2 regions of the Peribacillus sp. 05N428 genome follow, and region 1 is predicted to be linked to the other one. Evidence: predicted binding sites of a transcription regulator. Region 1 holds the regulator's gene; the other holds the start of a gene.
The links. The regulator Rex, encoded in region 1, represses fermentation and respiration genes when NADH is low (regulators of the CRP and FNR family bind a similar motif). The targets are predictions, from matches to a motif close to TTGTGAAATATTTCACAA.
Positions count from the first base shown of each region.

Region 2: a site for Rex is predicted at 2,644-2,661, ahead of qoxA (cytochrome aa3 quinol oxidase subunit II). Genes of this name have one in related genera too.

Region 1 covers NZ_JBFTMS010000039.1:31,140-35,966, reverse strand. Annotated here, with positions in the region: gene AC1DIV_RS24165 (ABC transporter ATP-binding protein) at 1-883, opposite strand, end outside; gene moaC (cyclic pyranopterin monophosphate synthase MoaC) at 1,017-1,523, shown strand; gene AC1DIV_RS24155 (redox-sensing transcriptional repressor Rex) at 1,557-2,216, shown strand; gene AC1DIV_RS24150 (YdiK family protein) at 2,245-2,457, opposite strand; gene AC1DIV_RS24145 (CPBP family intramembrane glutamic endopeptidase) at 2,454-3,179, opposite strand; gene groES (co-chaperone GroES) at 3,513-3,797, shown strand; gene groL (chaperonin GroEL) at 3,856-4,827, shown strand, end outside.
Region 2 covers NZ_JBFTMS010000010.1:124,836-129,662, reverse strand. Annotated here, with positions in the region: gene qoxB (cytochrome aa3 quinol oxidase subunit I) at 1-1,501, opposite strand, end outside; gene qoxA (cytochrome aa3 quinol oxidase subunit II) at 1,589-2,524, opposite strand; gene AC1DIV_RS12275 (FeoA family protein) at 3,273-3,524, shown strand; gene AC1DIV_RS12270 (FeoB small GTPase domain-containing protein) at 3,517-4,212, shown strand; gene AC1DIV_RS12265 (nucleoside recognition domain-containing protein) at 4,245-4,827, shown strand, end outside.

The DNA of each region.
Region 1 (4,827 bases):
TTTGTGCTCTTTTCGTTGTGGAAGCCCTTGTGATATTACGTTGGACAAAATCGCGAAGCTTTTCGATTTCCCCTTGCTGTTTCTCGAACAGTTTCATGTCCCGCTCATAATCTTCCGCTTTTCCCTCTAGGTAAGAACTATAATTACCATGGTATTTTTTCATGTTATTCCGGGAAATCTCATAAACCAGGTTTACTACTTTATCTAAAAAATAGCGGTCATGGGAAACAATGAGGACAGCTCCCTGGTAGCCTTGTAAATATTGTTCAAGCCAAGAGAGGGTTTCGATATCCAAATGGTTCGTCGGCTCATCCAGAATCAATATATCCGGTTTCCTTAAAAGCAGCTTACCTAATGCAAGCCTTGTTTTTTGCCCGCCGCTTAAAGTGGAAATTGGGGTAGAATAGTCAAAGTCGGCAAACTGAAGACCATGCAATACGGAACGGATATCCGCTTCATATTGATAACCGCCCTTCTCTTTGAATGCCACCATCAAAGTGTCGTATTCATTCAGCACTTTTTGGTAAACCGTTTCGTTTTCAAAGATGTCAGGTCTGGCCATATCAGCCTCAAGGCGACGCAGTTCCTTTTCCTGCTCTATAAGATCAGTGAATACAGTAAGCATTTCATCCCAAATGGTCAATTCGGATTCCAATCCAGTATCCTGGGCCATATAGCCGATGGTGACGCCTTTTGGTTTGATTATTTCACCGCCATCATGGGAAAGCTGCCCGGCTATGATTTTTAGCAGAGTGGATTTGCCGGCGCCATTTCGGCCGACAAGGGCAATTCGATCTTTATTTTGAACTTCGAGCTTCATATTTGATAAAATAAGTTCAGCTCCATAATATTTCGATAGTTGATTGATTTGTAATAAAATCATAGATTTCACCTCAATTGATTACTGTTAGTTTAACGTATTTTAGTTATTATCGGCAACAGCTTGGTTCCAAGCTGAAAGAAAAGCTGTTACATAAAGTGGAATAATAGTGTATGATTTAGGAGGGGTTACTTAAATGGGAGACTTAACGCATTTTAATGAACAGGGCAGGGCCAAAATGGTCGATGTGAGTGCTAAGCCTGAAACAACCCGGACGGCAGTGGCTCAGTCGAGCATTTTATTGAATGATGAAATATATGAATTGGTCACGAACCATAAAATGAAAAAAGGTGATGTACTGGCTGTTGCACAAGTTGCAGGAATCATGGCCAGCAAAAATACATCCAATATAATTCCGATGTGCCATCCCATTGCTCTGCAAGGGGTCAATATAGCCTTTGATTGGGAAAAAGAAGAACAAGGATATAGGCTTAGGATTGAAACGGAAGCTAAGACAAAAGGGAGTACAGGTGTGGAAATGGAAGCGTTAACAGCTGCATCCGTGACTGCCTTGACTGTTTATGACATGTGTAAGGCCATTGATAAGGGAATGGTGATCGGGCCTACATTCTTAGTGGAGAAAACAGGCGGAGTGTCTAGTAGCGATTATAAAAGGCAAGTAAAACGAACAGATAGAGATTAAGTTGAAAAGCATGTGTGAAGGCGGGGAAGAACAATGAACCATGACCCAAAGATACCGCAGGCAACAGCCAAAAGGTTGCCATTGTATTATCGATTTTTAAAGAACTTACATTCCTCAGGCAAACAAAGAGTTTCCTCGGCTGAGCTAAGTGAAGCCGTAAAAGTGGATTCTGCTACCATTCGCCGTGATTTTTCCTACTTTGGCGCGCTTGGGAAAAAAGGCTACGGCTACAATGTCAATTATTTATTATCCTTCTTCAGGAAAACACTAGATCAAGACGAATTGACCAAAGTCGCTTTAATTGGAGTGGGGAATTTAGGAACCGCTTTTTTAAATTACAATTTCATGAAAAATAATAATACAAAAATTGAAATGGCTTTCGAAGTTTCTGAAGAAAAGGTCGGCAAGCGAATAGCTGATGTGCCCATCTACCATATGGATCAAATCGATACACTATTGCAGGAAAATAATATTACTGCGGCTATATTGACAGTGCCTGCACAGGTAGCCCAGACGATAACCGATCGTCTAGTCAAAGCTGACATAAAAGGAATATTGAATTTCACTCCTGCACGGCTGACCGTGCCGCCATCCATAAGGGTCCACCACATTGACCTGGCCGTGGAACTTCAGTCGCTCATCTACTTCCTGAAACATTATCCGGTAGTGGAAGAAGCCGCTTTGGAGGAATGAAAAAACGCTGCAGCTATGCAGCGTTTTTTTATTTTTTCTTATTTTTTTGTGCGGCTTTAATCTTAAAGTGCAGCATGATCATGCGCAATCCCGATCCAAAATCAAGAGTCGCAATAAGGACAAGTATGTAGGCAAAGAGTCCCCATCCTGAAGAATTGACGGTTTGAATTGCGATAGCGGTAAAAAGAGCTCCTAAGCCTGCATAAATGATGCCCATGAATAATGGTGATTGCCGTTTCATAATAAACCTCCGATGAAGGCCTGTGCAGTATCTAGCATCTTCTCAATATCCTCCCGATATACCACTTGAAGGATGATAACAAGCGTGTTCATCGCAATATGAGCGCTCATGGATACGAGAATGCGGCCTGTTTTCGCATAAAGGAAAGCAAAAGTGAAGCCCATTGCCGTATATAAAAGAAGATGTTCAAATTCACCATGCGCCAAGCCGAAAATAACTGAGCTGATTAAAGCTGAAATAAAGAAGTTAAAGCGTTTATGAAGTGATCCGAAAATGATTTTACGGAAAATTAATTCTTCCAATATAGGTCCAATTACTGAAGTGACGAAAATGACCATGGGGACTTTGTAAATGAGTGAAATGAGTTGCTGCGTATTTTCAGATTCAGACTCCACCCCAAGCATTTGTTCAATGCTTCCGGCAATGCTTTGCGCAAAAAGAGCCATGAACACTCCTGCAATTGCCCATAATATGGACATGGATACGGAAGTTTGGTTTCTCGTGTCCAACTTTTCCCTCATATCTTTTCTCATTAAAAAAAGAATCAAGAATAAAGCAGCGAGAAAACTGAAAACTATCCAGTATGCTGCAGATTTCACTTCGAGTTCATCAGCCGGCATTCCGGTATAAGACCCGATCAGCATGAAAATGGGTACCCCGACAATACTGGATAATTGCATGGCAATATAAGTGATGATGACGAACCAATATTCTTTTTTCAAAAATGAAAACTCCTTTTATAGTCACCCATCCGCTTGGAACGTTACTGACATGGGGACAATCTATAAACGCATACTACAAAATGGTATCAAAAATTGGGGAAGAACACCACTTAAAGGTACCCCTAACATGACATTTCAATGACTATGTTTAGGAAATCATTATGCTAAAGTAGTTTACCCGTAATTTATCAGAAATTAATAAAAAATTTTCAATAAGATACTTGCAAAAAAGGCTCGGTTTATTTAATATTATAAATGTGTTAGCACTCGATGATGAAGAGTGCTAATAATCATGAAACAAATTATCAAGAGAATATGAGGAGGTTGTTTCACTTGTTAAAACCATTAGGTGATCGCGTTATTATTGAACTAGTTCAAACTGAAGAAAAAACTGCAAGCGGTATTGTTCTTCCTGATACTGCTAAAGAAAAGCCACAAGAAGGTAAGGTAGTAGCAGTTGGTACTGGCCGTGTCCTTGAAAATGGCGAACGTGTTGCTTTAGAGGTTGCCCAAGGCGATCTAATTATCTTCTCAAAATATGCAGGTACTGAAGTTAAATACGAAGACACTGAATACTTAATTTTACGTGAAAGCGACATTCTAGCTGTTATCGGCTAATTATACATCATACTTAACTGAACGAAAATTTTCTTAAATTTTAGGGAGGTACTTATAAATGGCTAAAGAAATTAAATTTAGTGAAGAAGCTCGCCGCTCCATGCTTCGCGGTGTGGACGCACTTGCAGATGCAGTTAAAGTAACGCTTGGACCAAAAGGTCGTAACGTGGTTCTTGAGAAAAAATTCGGTTCGCCGCTTATCACAAATGACGGTGTGACGATCGCTAAAGAAATCGAATTGGAAGATGCATTCGAAAACATGGGTGCGAAATTGGTTGCTGAAGTAGCAAGCAAAACAAACGACGTAGCTGGTGACGGTACAACTACTGCAACGGTTCTTGCGCAAGCGATGATCCGTGAAGGTCTTAAAAACGTAACAGCTGGTGCTAACCCAATGGGTATCCGTAAAGGAATCGAGAAAGCGGTCAATACTGCAATTGCAGAATTGAAAGCCATTTCCCAACCTGTTGAAAACAAAGAATCAATCGCACAAGTTGCTGCCATCTCTTCAGCTGATGAAGAAGTGGGCCAACTGATTGCGGAAGCAATGGAGCGCGTTGGTAACGACGGCGTCATCACAATCGAAGAGTCTAAAGGTTTCACAACTGAGTTGGACGTAGTAGAAGGTATGCAATTCGATCGCGGATATGCATCTCCATACATGGTTACTGATTCAGATAAAATGGAAGCTGTCCTTGAGAATCCATATATCTTGATCACTGATAAAAAAATCACGAATATCCAAGAAATCCTTCCTGTACTTGAGCAAGTTGTACAACAAGGAAAACCGCTATTATTGATTGCTGAAGATGTAGAAGGCGAAGCACTTGCAACTCTTGTTGTGAACAAACTTCGTGGAACATTCAACGCTGTTGCGGTTAAAGCTCCTGGATTCGGTGACCGTCGTAAAGCAATGCTTGAAGACATCGCAGCTCTTACAGGCGGCGAAGTAATCACTGAAGAAATCGGACTTGATCTTAAATCTGCAACAATCGATTCATTAGGCCGTGCGTCTAAAGTGGTTGTTACA
Region 2 (4,827 bases), on a different contig from region 1:
CAACTGCCCCAATGAAAGAAAGCATATTCAATGGACCATAGCCAGTTGATTCAGAATACGTATACATACGACGTGCTTGCCCATCTAAACCAGTGATGAACATTGGGAAGAATGTTACATTAAAGCTGATTGTGATAAACCAGAATGCCCATTTCCCGATTTTTTCGCTTAACATGAAACCGAACATTTTCGGCCACCAGTACGTAAAGCCAGCAAGTACGGCAAATACAGTACCAGGAATCAATACGTAGTGGAAGTGAGCTACTAAGAACATTGTATTATGGTATTGGTAGTCAGCACTTGCCATGGCAAGCATAACCCCTGTTACCCCACCGAGTGTGAAAATCGGAATGAAAGCTAAGGAGTAAAGCATTGGGACGGTAAATACGATTTTACCTTTCCAAAGTGTGAACAACCAGTTGAATATCTTAACGCCGGTCGGAACAGCGATTGCCATCGTTGTGATGGAGAATATGCTGTTAACCATTGTACCTTGACCCATTGTATAGAAATGGTGAGCCCATACAACGAAAGATAGAGTGGAAATAGCTACCATGGAGATAACCATCGAATTATATCCATACAGGTTACGACGTGCAAAAGTCGAAATGATCTCACTGTAAATACCAAAGGCAGGAAGAATTACGATATAAACTTCAGGATGTCCCCAAACCCAGAACAAGTTCGCCCAAAGCATATCGCTACCGCCATTGGACATCGTAAAGAATTGAGTTCCGAATAGACGATCCATTGTCATCAACGCAAGTGCCACTGTCAATACAGGGAAAGCGAAAACGATAATGAAGTTTGTGATCAAGATAGACCATGTGAACATTGGCATTTTCATTAAGTTCATGCCAGGAGCTCTCATTTTCAGGATTGTTACGATAAAGTTGATACCTGTCAGTAATGTACCGATACCAGCTATCTGAATGGCAATTGCGTAATAGTTCGAACCGACTGATTCACTGAAATCGTTACTTGCCAGCGGGAAGTAAGATGTCCAGCCTGCATCAGGAGAACCACCAACTACGAATGAGATGTTAAATAGCATCGCACCCATGAAAAATAACCAGAAGCTTACTGCGTTTAAACGTGGGAATGCTACGTCACGCGCTCCAATTTGTAATGGTGTAACGATGTTCATTAACCCAATGATAAATGGCATTGCCATAAACAGGATCATCACGACCCCGTGTGTTGTAAAGATTTCATTATAATGCTGTCCATCCAAAAGACCGTTATCTGGAACAGCCGTTTGAGCACGCATCATGAGAGCATCGGCGCCACCACGGAAAAGCATAAGTAGTGCTGACAAGATGTACATGATACCAATACGTTTATGGTCAACTGTTGTTAACCACTCACGCCATAAGTAACCCCATTTTTTAAAATAGGTAATTCCTGCGACAACCGCGATCATAGTTAAGCCAATGGCAACCATCGATGCATAAATCGCAGGACTTGGATGAGGTACGGCAAATCGATCAAAGTAATCCATACTCTTTGTAACTCCTTTCGTAACGTTATTACATTAATGGTAATAAGTTAAAGCCTGCTTTACTATCGGACGTTCCTTAAATAATAATCATTCATGGTTCATGTTACTGTGGTCAGAATTTGTTGAACCTTCGCCTTCATCGGATTCTTTAGAATCATTTTCAGTTTCACTAGTATCTGATGATCCGTGGTTACTATGACCTTCTGGAGCTGGTGAAAACTTCAAGTGAGTTCCAGTGTATGTGGATTGCCCAACATGACCGGGCTCTAATAATTTATTGAATTTCTCTTCTGTGATTGGTTCAGCAGTAGCTTTAATTTCATCTACCCACTTAACATACTCTTTTGGAGGCATCACCTTAACGTTGAACGTTTGCTCGGCAAAACCAGACCCACTGAAGTTTGCATTTCGACCCATATAGTCACCTGGAGCATAAGCTGCTAAGTGTAATGTGTTAACCATATCGGACATCGCATATTTTTGTCCTCCAAGTTGCGGAATCCAGAAACTAGAGATTGGTCCGTACGAATAAAGTTTAAATTCAATCGGTCGGTTCGTTGGTAAAAACAGGTAATTGACTGTTTCGATATCTTCTTCCGGATAACTAAAGTGCCACTTCCAATTCGATGAAGAAGCATAAATAATTAATGGTTCCTTATCTTCATATCCTTTCGGGGTTGCCTCGACTTCAGAAGTCGATTGAACAGTAACAACTGAAAGGAAAGCGACGATTAAAATTGGGATTGCAACCCAAATTATTTCAAGAGTCTTACTTCCTTCAATGTGAGGTGGTTCATAATCTTCACGCTGTTTGGAAGCACGATATTTCATTATCATGAAGATATAAAGTACAACCACAACAAGAACGACAAACGCCATTGTCCAAATTGATATCATAATGACATTTGCTTGTGTCTCAGCTACAGGACCCTTAGGATCTAAGATCATTAATGGGTTATCGCAACCGGTAAGCACTGTGGCAATGGTAAAAAGTATAGTTAATAAAGCCCATTTCATTTTCATAGTACTACCCCTTTCTTATATAATAAAATTCCAATTGTTAATTATTCGGATAAAGTGTTACCATATTCACATATCCCGACATACTCATATTAATCCCAAGTTAAAAAAAAGACAATATAAAGTGACATCTGTCACATAAAGTTCATTAAAGAGCAGTAAGAAGATGGTAATTGAACAGAAATGTTCGAAAATCTTTCTGAAATGAAATATAATAACTATTTAAAATCTACTTGTTGAGGAGTTTACTTTTCTTTTAAGGATTTACTAGTGATTCAGCCATTTATCTTATTTTAATATAATTCTGTATAATTTTTACATTACACCTTAGCAATAACTCAAACTGAATATTCACTAATAATTTTCAGTTTAAGTGGTCCTTTCCATAGTCCTACTTAATCCTACTTTAATCAATGGGCCCTCACACCACCTTCAATAATCTGAATTTTCTGATAAATAAATTTAAATATTTGACTATGTTCTCTAACCATAACTTCAAATATAAAATGTTATTCCAAAATATCCACTCACAAATTTTTCATATTTCTTTCCTGGTGCATGAAATTTCAGACTAAGAGGTAATTTTAAAATCTCATTTAAGAATGCAATAGCCAATATCAAAAAATGAGTAAATGTTTAAATTTAAAAAAATTCTTAAAAGGTTGGATTTCCTTTGACAATTTAAGCATATATCCCATAATATAAAATAAAAGTTGCGCATGGTAAAAAAAAATGTAGAGGAGAAATATTGATGGAGTTGTCTAAAAAGTTATCATTGTATGATGGAAACAAGGGAGATTTCATCCGCATCAAACATTTAAATATTGTTGGCGTCATGCGGCGAAGGTTACTCGATTTAGGATTTGTTCCTGGAGCCGTTGTCGAAGTGATTCGCAAAAGTCCGTTAGGTGATCCTATTGCCTTCCGTGTAAGCCAAACATCCATTGCTTTAAGAAAAGAGGAGAGTCAAAAGATAGAAGGGGAGTTGATTCAATATGAGTGAGACGTTTCGAATAGCCCTTGCCGGAAATCCCAATACAGGCAAAAGCACTTTATTTAACCTTCTTACAGGTTTGAGGCAGCATACCGGGAATTGGTCTGGAAAGACTGTCGATATGAAAGCTGGAACCTTTTCTTTCAAGGAAAAGCAATATGAAATCATTGATCTTCCCGGGACCTACTCCCTATATTCAAATTCGTTGGACGAAGAAATCGCCAGGGATTACATCGTGTTCGAAAAGCCCGATGTCACTATTGTAATTCTTGATGCGACAGCAATGGAAAGAAACCTGAATTTGGCGTTACAGGTATTGGAAATGACCGAAAAAACAATCATCTGTATAAATTTAATGGATGAGGCGGAGAAATTAGGAATCCATATCAATGAAAGGGTTTTAATGAGGCGATTAGGCGTTCCCGTCATTAAAATTTCTGCACGAAACAAAGAAGGTATACCCATGTTGCTTGATACCCTTGATCGTTTATTAATGGGAGAAATACAGTGCACCCCTTTCCATATGCCCTATGATGATGAAATCGAACAAAGGATAAAATCTCTTGAACCAATGGTGCAAAAGATTTTCGGCGCTGGCCTTCCTACTCGATGGCTTACCTTACGTCTCCTGGATGGGGATAAGGACTTGTTGAGGCAAGTGGAAAAGAGAAATACCATAAATGAGGTATATAAATAATGGAGATGAACACATCGAAAGAACAGCATAATATGGATGAACTATTTCAACAGGCGGACCGTCTTTCCTCTTCACATATTCGAGATCGAATAGTCGAACAGCTGTATAAACAAAGTAATCAATTAATCAAAGCAGGAGTTACTTTCTCAAAAGCCCAACATAACGAGAGAACGGAAAAATTGGATGCTATTTTCACTTCTCCAATTTTCGGCTTTCCCATCATGTTGGTTATGTTGGGGACGGTATTCTACTTAACCATCGCCGGGGCCAACATTCCATCTTCAATGTTGGCCGACTTTTTCGGATGGGTTGAAGGTTATTTGACTGTTTCCTTTAATAATATCGGCGCACCTGATTGGCTACATGGGGTTCTAGTACTTGGATTATATCGCGGAACAAGCTGGGTGATCAGTGTCATGCTTCCACCTATGGCCATTTTCTTTCCTGTCTTTGCCCTACTTGAGAATTATGGATATCTTCCACGAGTAGCCTTCAATATGGACCGATTATTCAAAACTGTAGGAGCCCACGGGAAACAATCCCTTACAATGGCGATGGGGTTCGGGTGCAATGCAGCAGCCGTCATGTCCTCCAGGATCATCGAATCTCCTAGGG